DNA from 2 places in the Massilia sp. 01N410 genome. Region 2 is predicted to be linked to the other one. Evidence: predicted binding sites of a transcription regulator. Region 2 holds the regulator's gene; the other holds the start of a gene.

Region 1 (7,550 bases), on a different contig from region 2:
TTCCCGATCCCGTCGCCACCCAGATTGCCGAGCAGGCCGCCGTCATGTCGAACGGCTACGAAGGCCAGCTCTTCCCCGAGACCGCCGAGCGTCCGGGCAACGAGGCCGAGAAAAAGAAATCCTGGATGGCGCGCCTGAAGGCCGGCCTGTCCAAGACGTCGAGCAACCTGTCCCTGCTGTTCGTCGGCGCGCGCATCGACGAAGACCTGTACGAAGAGCTGGAATCGGCCCTGCTGATGTCGGACGCCGGCATGGACGCCACCCAGTATCTGCTGGACAACCTGCGCCGCAAGGTCAAGGAAGACAAGCTGCTCGACGCCGCCGCCGTCAAGGCCGCGCTGAAGGAGCTGATGGTCGACCTGCTGCGTCCGCTGGAAAAGCCGCTCGAACTCGGCCGCCACGAGCCGCTGGTGATGATGATCGCCGGCGTCAACGGCGCCGGCAAGACCACCACCATCGGCAAGCTGGCCAAGCACATGCAGCGCTTCGAACAGTCGGTGCTGCTGGCCGCCGGCGACACCTTCCGCGCCGCTGCCCGCGAGCAACTGATGGTCTGGGGCCAGCGCAACAACGTCACCGTGATCTCGCAAGCTTCGGGCGACCCGGCCGCGGTCGCCTTCGACGCGGTGCAGTCGGGCCGCGCGCGCGGCGTCGACGTGGTCATGGTCGACACCGCCGGCCGCCTGCCGACCCAGTTGCACCTGATGGAAGAGCTCAAGAAGATCAAGCGCGTGATCGGCAAGGGCATGGAAGACGCTCCGCACGAAGTCCTGCTGGTCATCGACGGCAACACCGGCCAGAACGCGCTGGCCCAGGTGAAGGCCTTCGACGACGCCCTGAACCTGACCGGCCTGGTGATCACCAAGCTGGACGGCACGGCCAAGGGCGGCATCCTGGCCGCCATCGCGCGCACCCGCCCGGTGCCGGTGTACTTCATCGGCGTGGGCGAAAAGCTGGAGGACCTGCAACCCTTCAGTGCCGACGAGTTCGCCGAGGCGCTGCTGGGGTAAGGCCAGATGATCGAATTCCAGTCCGTCTCCAAAAAATATTCCGCCGACGCACTTGCCCTGAACGATGTTTCGTTCAGCATCGGCAAGGGCGAACTGGTCTACCTCGCCGGCCCGTCCGGCGCCGGCAAGTCGACCCTGCTCAAGATGATCGCCGCCGTCGAGCGTCCGACCAACGGCAGCGTGGTCGTCAACGGCCAGGACATCGGCAAGCTCAAAAAGGCCGGCGTGCCCTTCCTGCGGCGTAACCTGGGCGTGATCTTCCAGCAGCAGCGCCTGCTGAACGACCGCAGCATCCTCGCCAACACGATGCTGCCGCTGATCGTCACCGGCGCATCGACCGCCCAGGCCGAGCAGCGCGCCCGCGCCGCGCTCGACAAGGTCGGCCTGCTCGACCGCGCCAAGGCGATGCCGCTGGAACTGTCCGGCGGCGAGCAGCAGCGCGTGGCGATCGCCCGCGCCATCGTCAACCGTCCGCAGATCATCCTGGCCGACGAGCCGACCGCGAACCTCGACCGCGCCGCGGCCGACCGCGTGATCGACGCCTTACGCGCCTTCAATGCCGTCGGCGTGACCTGCATGATCTCGACCCACGACGAACAGATCCTGGACGCCGCCGCGCGCGTGATCCGCCTCGAGCATGGCCAGCTGGTGGGAGGTGCGGCATGAACATCTGGTTCCGCCAACACCGCTTCGCCCTCGGCGCCGCTTTTGCCCAGGTGCGCAAGTCGCCGGGCAGCTTCCTGTTCAACGTGCTGGTGGTGTCGCTGGCGCTGACCCTGCCCTTCGCCGGCCTGACCCTGCTCGACAACGTGCGCCCGATGTCGGAACAGCTCTCGGTCGATCCCGAGATCAGCCTGTTCATGAAGACGGACGCCACCCGCGAACAGGCGCAGGCGCTGGCGCCGCAGCTGCAGCGCATCCTGGCCGGCAGCCACGCGAAGATCAGCTTCACGCCGCGCGAGCAGGCGCTGGACAACCTGAAGGCCAAGAGCGGCCTCGCCGACGTCATCGAGACCCTGGGCGACAATCCCCTGCCCGACAGCTACGTGATGAAGCTGCAAGGTTTTACCAGCAGCGCCGACGCTGCCCGCATCGACGGCATCGCCGATCAGCTGCAGGCGCTGCCGGGCGTGGACTCGGTGCAGGTCGACTCGGCCTGGGTGAAGCGCCTGGCCGCCCTGCTGGGCGTGCTGCGCCTGGTGCTGCTGCTGCTGGCGATCACCCTCGGCGTGGTCGTGATCGCGGTGGTGTTCAACACCATCCGCCTGCAGGTACTGACCCAGCGCGACGAGATCGCCGTCTCCAAGCTGCTGGGCGCGACCGACAACTTCATCCACCGCCCCTTCTACTACACGGGCGCCCTGCTCGGCCTGTGCGCCGGCACGGTGGCGCTGGGTGCGGTGGCGCTGGCCCTGCGTCCGCTGAACGCGTCCATCGCCGAGTTCGCCCGCCTGTACGCATCCGAATTCCAGCTCGTGCCCTTGTCGGCGCTGGGTTTGGCAGGCTTGCTTGCCATCAGCGCCGGACTCGGGCTGGTGGGCGCGATGCTGTCGGTGCAGCGGCATCTGGCGCGCCTGAATTAATTATTCTTTCGCTAACTCGGCCGCTGTTCGCCAGAAAAAACCGCGGCCGAGGCGGGGAATACGCCTACAAACGTAAGTGCGCCACTTCACAGACCCCATATCATGTGGGGGCCTAACCTGTCTTCTACCAAGTTCAAATCGTAAGAGCGTCACGTTTGACCTCCGTCAACCGTAGCGCTCTCACCTGCTCTACAGTTGAACCAAAGCCACAAAATCAATTCTTTAGAGCAATACTTTAGCAGGACTTAAGGACGTCGTCGGGGATATGGTGGCGGCTAGCACTCACCTCAAGAGAGTGCTAATATTACGTCAGTACTCAACGGAAGTGGCTCAAGAGCACACCGTTCGCATCCCGTAACAAACCGTAAAATTTGCGCCTTCGGGGCGATTTTGCGGTCAAATTGACGATGCAGCACAGATTATTCTACGAGGGAAAATGACTATGTCCGCACAATCCGCATTGGTTCCCGCTGGCACCCGTGCTCTGGGACTGGGTTTCACTGGCAATCTCGGCAACATCGACGCCTATATCTCGGCCGTCAACCGTCTGCCGATGCTGTCCCACGAGGAAGAGGTCTCGCTGGCAAAGAGCTTGCGGGACAAGAATGACCTGGACGCCGCGCAGAAGCTGGTGATGTCGCACCTGCGCCTGGTGGTCTCGATCGCACGCGGCTACCTCGGCTATGGTCTCCCGCACGCCGACCTGATCCAGGAAGGCAATATCGGCCTGATGAAGGCAGTGAAGCGCTTCGACCCGAACCAGGGCGTGCGCCTGGTGTCGTACGCCATGCACTGGATCAAGGCCGAGATGCACGAATACATCCTGAAGAACTGGCGCCTGGTGAAGGTCGCGACGACCAAGGCCCAGCGCAAGCTGTTCTTCAACCTGCGCAGCAACAAAGTGGGCCTGGATGCCATGTCGCCGCAACAGGTGGCCGACATGGCCCAGATGCTGGGCGTCAAGCGCGAAGAAGTGGTCGAGATGGAAACCCGCCTGTCGGGCCGCGACATCGCGCTGGAAGCGCCGACCGACGACGAAGACGACAAGTTCTCGCCGATCGCCTACCTGTCCTCGGACCAGCAGGAGCCGACCAAGGTGCTGGAAGCCAACGACACGGTGCGCCTGCAGTCGGAAGGCCTGGAAACCGCCCTGGGCAAGCTGGACCCGCGTTCGCGCCGCATCGTGGAAGCACGCTGGCTGGCCAACGACGACGGCTCGGGCGCGACCCTGCACACGCTGGCCGAAGAGTTCGGCGTGTCGGCCGAACGCATCCGCCAGATCGAAACGGCGGCGCTGAAGAAAATGAAAACGGCGCTGGCGGCTTACGTGTAATTTGCCGGCGCAGCAGTAAAAAGCGCCTTCGGATCAATGCCAGTCAGCTAAGCTCACTGGCATTTTTTTTACTGAATCAAAACGATGCGCCACCCGCAACTGCGCCGATTGCCTGGCGCACGCTATGGCGCCGTCCGGCAACCAATCGCAGTTCCGACTCCTGCAATTGCGTTTCGCGTGTCAGCGTGTCGATGTGCGCTTCCAGTTCATCGACATGCATCGTATCGAGGTCCAGGCCGACCTGCTGGACGGCATAGGCCAGCAGATTGCGCTCGTTCGGCCGGTAGCCATCCTTGCCGCTTTTGAGACCCATCACGACCACCCCATGCAGAGCGCCGCGGTGGCACATCGGTAAAACCAGCTCACCCAATTCGGAAACGCCTTCAAGGCAGTTGCAGTTGGGATCCCGTTCGAGGGCTGCACGCTGGATCGGGTCCAGTGCCAGCACCGGCTGGGCCCGTCGCAAGGTAGAGACTGCCAACCGCAGGCCGCCATCGCGCGCCAGATAGACCGCCGCCCCGGCGCCTCGGCTGAAACGGTCCAGGGCCGTCACCAGCGCGGCCAGCAGCGCGTCGATCGAAGTGAAATGAACCGCACGGCGCACGAATTCCTGCAGCGCCTTGTCGCGCTCATGGGCGGCCTGGAACAACATGTGTTCTACCCATAGCTCAACCTTGTCATGAATGTGGTGAAGCAGGAAGAGCACGGGCAGCATCACCAATATCTCCAGCACTCTGGGCATGAACCCGAGTGGCATCTCGGGTCCCCGAAATTTACCGATCTCGTGGTCGACCAGACCGAACAGGAAAAGCACCAGCACACTGGCGACGCTTACCACCGTTATCTGGCTTGACAGTGTATGCGGGTCGAATTCAAAGACGCGATGGCGCAGAACCGCATAGAACAAGATGCAGTACATGACCAGCAGACCGCCGAAGCTGGCCATGACGGTGAAATGTACATCGCGGTAACCGGCGTCCAGCATGGGCACCTGTGTCAGGGCCGAAGGCAAGGCTCCGCAAGCGAAGGCCAGCAGCAGCCACTTGTGGCGTATGCGCAGGTTGCCGCGTGATTGGCGCATGCCGTCGACCAGGCTGGCCACGCCGAGCGCCAAACCACCTGCGACGCAGGCCTGGACCAGTAGCGACAGTCCTGGCGCATCTTTCCCCAGTCCAAACCACAAGGCGTATGCGCTGCCGGCGATCGCCAGCATCCGGTACCAGGGAAAAATGCGCCGCAACAAGCGACGGAGTGGCGTTGGATCGTAGGGCTGATAGGCCAACGCGAAGCTGGCGACGAAGTACCAGATCAAGCCATAGCTCATCATGTTGATGAGCTTACCTGCAGCAAATAACGGTCCCGACAAGTAGTTGAATGTGTAGAAGGCGTTCAGACTCAGGACCAGGAAACACAGCGCAAGCTGGCGGTAGCTGCGTTCCACAGGCTTGAGCCAGCCGATCATCAGACAGAACAACAGGGCGGGGACGCTCAGCAAGAAGCGTCCCAAGAAGTCGAAATAGTCGGCAAATGGCACGCGTACCGCTTGCGCCCTGATCGTAACTGTGCGTACCTGGCCGGCGTCGTACATGCGCAGCGTTACCGGTTCGCCAATGCCGAACCTGCGCCAGCGATCGAGCGGACGTTCGAAGACGATCTCTCGTCCGGAGCACCTGTTTTTCCCCAACTGTTGCGGGTCTGGTTCAAGGACACACAGGCGGTGCTTGTCGTGACCCCATGGGCCGAGGTGGCCAGCGCCATCGAATTCGATACCGATATCGCCTTGATAGCCGCTGCGCAGCGGTCCGAATGCGCTGCCGATCTCACCGTACAGCAGAACCACGACGCTCGCCACCAACAGGGCGATCAGGCGCTTCCAGGCCGTCGTGGACAAGGAAGGAAGTATCATTGAGCTGCCTCCATGCCTGAGTGCTGCAAATGCGCGGATCGCCGGCCCAGCATCGTCAGCAAGGCAGCACGCTGGCGCACGTTCTCCACTTCCAGCGCGCGTGCCTTGCGTTCGAGTTCCGCGATATACAGCGTGCGCAAGTCCAACCCGATCTGGTTGACCGCCTTGGCAAGCGCATCGACTTCGTCCCGGCGGTACCCGGCACCGCCGGCTTTGCACCCCATGAGGACGAAACCCAGCAAAACGCCGCGCCGGCACATCGGCAAAGCCAGGTCGATGCCGACGTCCGCCAGCGTCTCATTGCCTACCGGCGCCTGGTCGCCGCACAGCGCGACCACCAGCTCATCGTTGGCGCCATAGCTGGCCGGAACACCCGCCAGCGTTGCACCGGCCAATTCGAAGTCGCAGTCGTGCCGTCGCAGGTAAACCGCCGAACCAGCCTGTTCGCTGAACCGATCGAGTTCGGCCAGCAACGAGGCCAGCAAGCTAGGCACTTCGGTGATTCGACTGGCACCGGCAACATAGGCATGCAGTTGCTTCTCGTTGGCTTCCCAGCGCCGCAGAAGCAGGTGGCCGAGGCCCTGCTTGAGCTTTTCGTGCGTCAGATGGAACACCAGGTAGACCACAATGGCAGGCACCGCTTCAATTATCTCTGTCCACCACTGTGGGTGACGGCCGGGTAGCAATTTGGCGTCAACGATATCATCTGCCAGCGACTGGAGCACCAGGAAGAGCGCCAGCAGCAGGAAACTGCTTATCCCCTTTACCGTCAGCCGGCTCATCACGTAACCGAAATCGAACACGCGATGTCGCAGTGTGGCGTAGAGCAACATCACGTACATCGCCAACTGGCCGGCAATGAAGGTCACGATCCGCACACTGGCGCCGAAGCCGATGGCTTGCAGTATTGGAACAGTGGTAAGCAAGGGTGGAACACTGCCGAAGCTCAGCGCAACAAGCAGCCACAGGTGGCGCTGGCGGATGTCACCAGTACTGTTGCGCCAGCCGTCGACGAGACTGAGCAGGGCCAGGGCAACGCCGCCGCAAAGCAGAGCCTGTGTATAGCCCGACAGGAAAGGCATGTCGTAGCCGCAGGCGAAAACAAAGGCGAAAACCGCTCCCGCCAAGGCAAATCCTTGGTACGCCGGCGCGAAGGCGCGCAGCCAGCGCCGCAACCGGGTCGAGGCGTAATCCTGGTAATGCATGACGAAGCCGATGTAGCAAAACAGGATCAGGTCAAAGACCGTCAGCTGCACCACTTTAGCCAAGGTCGCAAGGAGACCGGGCGGCGCCAGGGTGAAGGAATAGAACAAGGAGCTGCCCAGCATCAGGAACATCATGGCCAGGCAACGGTAGGCGTAGCCGACCGGCTTGCGCAGCGCTATCAGCAGCGCGAACGACAAAGCGAATATGCTGATCGTCAACCGTCCCCAGTAATCGACCAGCCCCATGGCCGTCAAAATCCCGGGTTTGGCCTCGATGGTGAGCGCATCGACTTTGCCCGCATCGGGCCGCGTATCGTGCACCTTGCTCAGCGCGACCGCTTCGTTCGCGTGGAATACGCGCCAGCGATCCAGGAGGTGTGCGAAACGGATATGGTCACCGCCGCGCAAGGGCGGTTTGGCGCCCGCTGCAGGAGAGTCGGCATGAGGCTCGTCGATCTTGATTGTATAGCTGCCGCCGCCGTCGGGCGCGGCGCCGTAGCGGCCGAGCATGTC
Region 2 (7,550 bases):
GTGTACCGCGTGCTGACCCAGTTCGAACAGGCCGGTCTCCTGAACCGCAATCACTTTGAAACCGGCAAAGCCATCTATGAGCTGAACGCCGGTTCGCACCACGACCACCTGGTCTGCCTCGACTGCGGCCACGTCGAGGAGTTCTACGACGAAGAGATCGAAAGCCGCCAGCAGAAGATCGCCCTCGAGCGCGGTTTCAAGATCGCCGAACACGCCCTCGCCATCTACGGCAACTGCCAGAAGACGGATTGCCCGCACCGGCACCGTTAAGAACCTATCCCAGTAGGCCGGAGTCGCTCCTGACGCGCCTACTGGATAGGTTCTAAGCTGCGCGTCTCCTACAGCTTGTCCTGCGCCGCGCGCCGGCTGGCCGCGGCGATGACCTTGTTCACCGCCGCGATCACCAGTTCCGGCTCTTCCTTCTGAATGTTGTGCCCGCTTTTCAGGGTCAGCACCTGGGAGCCTTCGCTGAACTGGCGCAGGAAATCGGCGTGCAGGTCGCGCTTCAGGGCGACCGCCTCCACGCTCTGCAGGAAGAATTCCGGCTTGTCGAACTGCTGCACCGAGGTCAGGACGACCACCGGCACGTCCGGCAGCTTGCCGTCCAGCGGCGGCGGCAGCGCCCCCTGGTCGAGGACCGGCTTCAGCGCGTCGTACTCCGCCCTGAACCTGGCCGGCACGAGGGCGTCGAACTGCCGGTCGTCGTCCGCCGCGCGCCTTGCATCGAGCCTGCGCAGGCCCGGATTGAAGCGTTCGTCGGCCGGGTCGACCAGCACCAGGCCGGCCACCTGGCCGGGATGACGCAGCGCGAAGGCGCGCGCCAGCAAGCCGCCGTAGGAATGGCCGACCAGGATGAAGGGCGGCTTCAGCCCCGCCGCGGCCACCAGCTGGTCGAGCTCCCGGCTGCTTTGGAGGATGCTGCGCGGTTCGGGGCGCGGGTCGGAGCTGCCATGGCCGGCGCGCGAATAGCTCATGACGTGCGCCGACTTCGACAGCTCCGGCGCCACCTTGCGCCAGGTATCCAGGCCGGTGCCGAAGCCGGATTCGAAGATGACGGTATAGCGTCCGCTGCCCTGCTCCGCCGCCTGCACCTGCCAGGCGCCCACGGCGATGCGCTCCTCCGGCGCGGAGGCGCCGGTGCGTGCGACGGCGCCGCACACCAGCACGATGGCGGCGAGAATAAGGGGACGTCTGAATCGGTTCACGGCAATTCCTTGGCGGATGGCGCGCGCGGCGCAATGAACCGACTATATCCGCCGGGGGTTCCTGCCGAAACTGTAAGAAACCTCAGGAGTGGCTGAGCGCGTTCGAGAGGAGCTTGGCCGTGATATCGACGATCGGGATCACCCGCTCATAGGCCATGCGGGTCGGGCCGATCACGCCGAGGGTGCCGACGATCTTGCCATTCACCTCGTAGGGCGCGGTGACCACGCTCATCTCGTCCATCGGCACCAGCTTGGATTCGCCGCCGATGAAGATCTGCACGCCACCGGCCTTGCTGGAGACGTCCAGCAGCTGCATCAGGCCGGTCTTCTGCTCGAACATCTCGAACATCTGGCGCAGCGAGCTCATATTCGACGAGAGGTCGGCCACCGACAGCAGGTTGCGCTCGCCCGAAATGATCATGTCGTCGGTTTCCTGCAGGGCTTCGCTGCCCGCATCCACCGCGGACTGCATCAGGCGCGCCATGTCGTCGCTCAGCTTGCGCAATTCTCCGGTCAGGCGCGCACGCACCTGGTCGAAGGACAGGCCGGCGAAATTCTGGTTCAGGTAGTTGGCCGATTGCGTCAGCTCGGAGGGGCTGTAGTCGACGTCGGTCAGCAGCAGGCGGTTCTGGACGTCGCCGCGCGGGTCGACGATCACCAGCAGGATGCGTTTTTCCGACAGGCGCAGGAATTCGATCTGCTGGAACGCCGATTCGCGCCGCGGGCTCTGCACCACGCCGGCGAACTGCGACAGCGAGGACAGCATCTGGGCCGCGTTGGCGATCACCTTCTGCGGCTGGTGCGCGGGCAGGCGCATGCCGGCTTCGACGGCGTTCTCGTCGATCTGCCGCACGGTGAGCAGGGTGTCGACGAAGATGCGGTAGCCGCGCGGCGTCGGGATCCGGCCGGCCGAGGTGTGGGGGCTGGCGACATAGCCCATCTCCTCGAGGTCGGCCATGATGTTGCGGATCGTGGCCGGCGACAGGTCGAGGCCGGAAATCTTCGACAGCGCGCGCGAGCCGACCGGCTGGCCGTCGGCGATATAGCGCTCGACCAGGGCTTTCAGCAGGGTTTGTGCACGGTTATCGAGTTGCATGGTTCACATTATGCCTGTTCGCTCGCCGCGTGTGCAGTCATGCGTGCCGTCAACCACGCTTCAGGCATGGTTGCGCTCGAGCCAGTCCAGCAGTTCGTCGACATCGCGCACGATCGCGTCCGGCTCGACGCCGTGTTCGATATGCTTGCGGCTGCCGTTGCGGTTCATCCAGACCCCGCGCAGGCCGGCGCGCTGGGCGCCCTGGACGTCGAGCAGCACGTCGTCGCCCACATAGACGGCGTCAAGCGGGGCCACGCCCAGTTCGCGGCAGCCGGCCAGGAAGATCGCCGGATCCGGCTTGGCCACGCCGAACGCGGGCGCCGATACCGACGCCCGGAAATGGTGGGCCAGGCCGATGGTCCGCAGGTCGGCATTGCCGTTCGTGATCGCGCCGAGCAGCACCTTGTTCTTCAGGCGCAGCAATCCCGGCACCACGTCGTCGTAAGGCACCACGGCATTGCGCGCGGCAAAGAACTCGGCCATCGCCAGCTCCACCTTGGCGGCGTCCTCGCCGGCCTGTTCGAAGGCGGCGAGCAGGCCGGCGCGGCGCAGCTTGCCCAGGTCGAGCTGGAACTCCGGCTTCTGCGCCAGCAGTTCCAGGCGCGCCTGGCGCAGGCTGTCGATGGTGAAGCGCTGGGCCACGCGCGGCGCGTGCTCGCGCAGCCAGGCGAACAGGATCTCTTCGGCTTGCAGGATCACCGGGGCGATCGGCCACAGCGTGTCGTCCAGGTCAAAAAGGAGGGCCTTGGGCCAGGCGCGTGGGGTCGTCGTCATGCTCGGGGGTCGGAGGGAGGGCGGGTCAAGGATAGCGAGGCCGGCCTTGAAAATCAACGGCATGCAGATGTCGTTACACCGTGATACAAAGGCAAATGAGGCTGCGGCTTGGCAAATGCTCTAAAATGTCGGGCAATATTCTACTCAGCGGTGCCGCCGGTCCTGCCGTGCGCCATCCCGTCCAACGGAGATTCTATGAAGAGTTCGATCCTGTATGCCGGCGCTGCGCTGGCATGCGCGCTTGGCCTGTCCGCCTGCGGCGGCGGCAGCGGTGACCTGCCCCTGACCGTAACCATCGCCGGCGGCGTGACCAAGGAAGGCCTGGTACTGGTCAACCAGAGCAACGGCGACGAGATCGCGGTTCCGGCCGGCGCTAGCACCGTCCAGTTCAAGAAATACCTGTCGACCGACGACGAGTTCAACATCTCGTACAAGTCCCTGCCGTCGAACGTCAGCGCTTGCACCTTCAGCAACAACAAGGCGCGCGCCAACTACTATACGGTCTACACCACGGTGCCGACGGTGTTCTGCACGATCAAGACCCATACCCTGTCGGTCACGGTGACCGGCCTGACCGGCACCGGCCTGGAACTCGTCAACGGTTCCAACCGCAAAGTGGTGACGGCGGCCGATGCAAGCCAACCGGTGCCCATCGGCGACATTCCGGAAGACGGCGCGTACGGCGTGACCATCCTGAACCAGCCGGATACGCAGACCTGCACGATCAGCGGCGGCACCGGCACCATGACCGCCACCGGCCCGGGCACCACGCCTGTGGTCACCTGCGGTCCCAAGACCCAATAATCTGGAAACTGGAGAGTAAAGTATGAAGTTCCACCTCGTGCGCCCGGCCCTGATCCTGGCTTCATCCGTGGTCCTGGCGTCCTGCGGCGGCGGCGGCAAGGAGACCTACCCGGTCAAGGTGACGGTCTCCAACGTCCAGTATCCGGGTCTGATCCTGACCACCAACGGCCAGGAACTGGCCGTTCCGGTGCCCGCCAAGGCCGGCGACACCCAGGTCCTGTATTTCGCGAACGGTCTCGACTACGGTACCTACTACAACGTGGTGCCGAAAGGCGGCACCGCCGCGCTCGGCGGCGGCTCGCAGCCGGCGCACCAGAACTGCATCAGCGGCGGCATCCCGCGCGAGTATGGGACGGCGGGCCAGAGCGCCTCGCTCGAATCGGCACGCACGCCGGCGATCGAGGTGTTCTACAACTGCTCCATCCTGTCGTACTCGCTGAGCGGCACCATCACCGGCCTGCCCTCCGCCGACGTGAGCGTGACCCTGACCAACGGCAGCAACAGCACCGTCACCATCGCCGGCAGCAGCACCGACGCGTCGGTTCCGTTCGCGTTGAGCGCAGTGCCTTATGGCACGAGCTTCGGTATCACGGTACTGACCCAGCCGACCGGCTACACCTGCACCGTGTCCAGCAACGGCACCGGCGTGATGCTGGATGCCCAGGAAAAGAACGGCGGCGTCAAGGACGTGGCTGTCACCTGCGTCAAGAACAGCTGATCGACGCCAGGAGGAGGTGGTTGCGGAGGAGATATTTTCGTTGCGAATATCAAATATTCCAAACGAAAATTGGACGAATATGCTGTAACGCAGCATACTGCTTCCTGTCTCCTCCAACTCTCCTCAGAAAAGAATTGGATTTAAGCCCGCCCTCAAAAGCGGGCTTTTTTTTCGCCTTTTTCCGGGCTGTCTCTTTCAGGAAGCAGTCTCTTGCAGGAAGCAATTAGATGGCTGCTTTCTCTGCTGCGCTCAAGCGCTTCGCCGTCACCGTCACCACTGCCATCTGCTTGCCTTCGATCGACACCTGGGCGTTGTAGCGTTCGTGCGCATTGGCGCTGGCGGCGCTGGCTGCGCTGGTGACACCGGCCAGGACGACGGCTGCCAGGAAGATCGCTTCCATGTTTTTCATGACGTTCATTTCGGTTCTCCTTCGGGTGAAGTGCGTTGCGTTTTGTCTTTCGATGGTGTCACTGTAGGCGTCCGCGCCCCCTCCTTCCAGCGGACTGCGACGAACTGCAAAAAACGCGGGATGGACGCCCAAAAACCGGGGCTATGCGTTGCGCCGGCTGCCTTTTACGCCTGAGAACGCTCAACAGCCTGCGCGCCTGTGCTCGCCATACTCGACGGCGGCACAAATGCGGAGGCGACATGAGGCGGGAAAACTTCTTGAAACTCGATCCGGGTGCGGCGGCCGGCATGGCCGGCACCGTGGCCGGCTGGAACCGGCTGGCCCTGCAGGCGATCCGCGCGGCGCAGCCCGGCCCGCCGGCAGCGGCGCGCTCGCTGGCGATCCTGCACACCTGCATGTACAACGCCTGGGCCGCCTACGACGGCGCCGCCCGCCAGACCGCGCACGGGGTAAGGGTGCGGCTACCCTGCGCCGAACGCAGCGCCGCCAGCAAGGCCTGCGCCATGAGCCATGCGGCCTGGTTCGCGCTCGGCAAGCGCTTCCCGGGCCAGCAAGCCATGTTCGACGCCTGGATGGCCGGCCTGGAACTGGATCGGGCGGCGCCCGGCGGACAGCTGAGCCCGGCCGGCATCGGCCGCATCCAGGCCGTCAGCATGCTCGACTTCTGTCACCGCGCCGGCACCCCGGCCGCCACGGCGACGCCTGCCGAACCGGCGCCCGGCCGCTGGTGCCTGGCGGCGCACCGGCTGTCCGAACGCGAGGGCCAGGACGACGACCAGGACGTGCGCCTGTTCTTCGCGCTCGCCAATGCCCTGGCCGACGCCAGCATCGCCGGCTGGGGCGACGCGCAAGAGCGGGAGACGGCCGGGCCGGCCGCAATCCACGGCAGCGCCGGCGCGGCGGCGAACGAAGTGATCAGGCGCTTCGAGAACGAGATGCGGAGCGGGATGCGGGGCCGGACGCGGGCCGACACGCATGTCGGCGCCGGCTCGGCCGGGCAGGAACTGGGCAGGCAGGTGGGCGCGCGCGCATTCGACGATGCGCGCCGCCATTGGGAAGGAAGATTATGAAGCCGGTGACACCGGCTTGAGCAGGTTGGCCAGCGCCACGTACTGCTCCAGCCCCACCGCTTCCGGACGCGCGCCCGGATCGATGCCGGCCTCGACCAGCTGCTGCTCGGTGAACATGCCGGCCACACAATTACGGATGACCTTGCGGCGCTGCGAGAAGGCCTTGGCCACCACCGCTTCCAGGGTGGCGGCATCGGCCGGCAACTGGCGGCGCGTCGGCACCATGCGCACGATCGCCGAATCCACCCGCGGCGGCGGATCGAAGGCGGTGGGCGGCACCACGAACAGCATCGACATGTCGTAGCGCCACTGCAGCATCACCGACAGGCGGCTGTAGGCCTTGGTGCCGGGCTCGGCCACCATGCGCTCGACGACTTCCTTCTGCAGCATGAAGTGCTGGTCCTCGACCAGGTGGGCGAAGTCGGCCAGGTGGAACAGCAGCGGGCTCGAGATGTTGTACGGCAGGTTGCCGACCACGCGCAGCTTCTTCCCTTCCGGCACCGGAATCGAGCCGAAATCGAACTTCAGGGCGTCGCCCGAATGGACGGTCAGGCGCTCGCGCGGATAGGCCTTCTCCAGGCGCGTCACCAGGTCGCGGTCCAGTTCGACCACGTGCATGTGGTCGAGTTCCTTGAGCAGCAGCGAAGTCATCGCCGCCAGGCCGGGGCCGATTTCGACCATGGTGTCGCCTTTGCGCGGACCGATCGAATCGATGATGTCGTGGAGGACGTGGGCATCGGTCAGGAAGTTCTGGCCGAAGCGCTTGCGGGCTACGTGTTTCATGGGATTCTTAAGTTGTTGCTCGGGCGCGGACCATGGACAGGGCGATGCGGATCGCCTCCTCCATGCTGCCGCAATCGGCCAGGCCGAGGCCTTGCGCGGCCAGGTCGAGGGCCGTGCCGTGGTCGACCGAGGTGCGGATCAGGGGCAGGCCCAGCGTGATGTTCACGCCGCGCCCGAAAGTGGCGTGCTTGAGCACGGGCAGGCCCTGGTCGTGGTACATCGCCAACACGGCGTCGGCGTCCTGAAGGTACTTCGGCTGGAACAGGGTATCGGCCGGATACGGGCCGCGCGCGTCGATCCCGCGCCCGCGCGCCGCGGCCAGGGCCGGTTCGATGACGTCGATTTCTTCGCGGCCCAGGTAGCCATTCTCGCCGGCGTGCGGATTCAGGCCGGTGACCAGGATGCGCGGCGCTTTGAGCCCGAACTTGCCGCGCAGGTCGGCGTGCAGGATGTCCAGCACCTGGTCCAGCGTCTCGCGCGTGATCGCGGCCGGCACGTCTTTCAGGGGAAGGTGGGTGGTGGCCAGCGCCACCCGCAGGTAGGGCTGGTCCCGTCCGGGCGAGCCCGCCAGCATCATGACGACCCGCGGCGTGCCGGTCTTCTCGGCCAGGTATTCGGTATGGCCGGAGAAGACGATGCCGGCATCGTTGATGGTGCTCTTCTGCAGCGGCGCGGTGACGATGGCGTCGAA

The links. The regulator HrcA, encoded in region 2, represses chaperone genes, less so after heat shock. The targets are predictions, from matches to a motif close to TTAGCACTCNNNNNNNNNGAGTGCTAA.
Region 1: the regulator HrcA is predicted to act here: its motif matches at 2,869-2,895, upstream of rpoH (RNA polymerase sigma factor RpoH).

The regions. Positions count from the first base shown of each region.
Region 1 covers NZ_JBFTRV010000002.1:468,384-475,933, forward strand. The annotation lists gene ftsY (signal recognition particle-docking protein FtsY) at 1-1,010, shown strand, start outside; gene AC1DOP_RS04710 (cell division ATP-binding protein FtsE) at 1,017-1,676, shown strand; gene ftsX (permease-like cell division protein FtsX) at 1,673-2,593, shown strand; gene rpoH (RNA polymerase sigma factor RpoH) at 3,036-3,926, shown strand; gene AC1DOP_RS04725 (hypothetical protein) at 4,003-5,832, opposite strand; gene AC1DOP_RS04730 (hypothetical protein) at 5,829-7,550, opposite strand, start outside.
Region 2 covers NZ_JBFTRV010000008.1:93,180-100,729, forward strand. The annotation lists gene fur (ferric iron uptake transcriptional regulator) at 1-270, shown strand, start outside; gene AC1DOP_RS13125 (alpha/beta fold hydrolase) at 339-1,205, opposite strand; gene hrcA (heat-inducible transcriptional repressor HrcA) at 1,288-2,301, opposite strand; gene AC1DOP_RS13135 (HAD family hydrolase) at 2,362-3,075, opposite strand; gene AC1DOP_RS13140 (hypothetical protein) at 3,271-3,879, shown strand; gene AC1DOP_RS13145 (hypothetical protein) at 3,902-4,597, shown strand; gene AC1DOP_RS13150 (hypothetical protein) at 4,821-5,015, opposite strand; gene AC1DOP_RS13155 (DUF6851 domain-containing protein) at 5,264-6,076, shown strand; gene rsmA (16S rRNA (adenine(1518)-N(6)/adenine(1519)-N(6))-dimethyltransferase RsmA) at 6,071-6,859, opposite strand; gene pdxA (4-hydroxythreonine-4-phosphate dehydrogenase PdxA) at 6,867-7,550, opposite strand, start outside.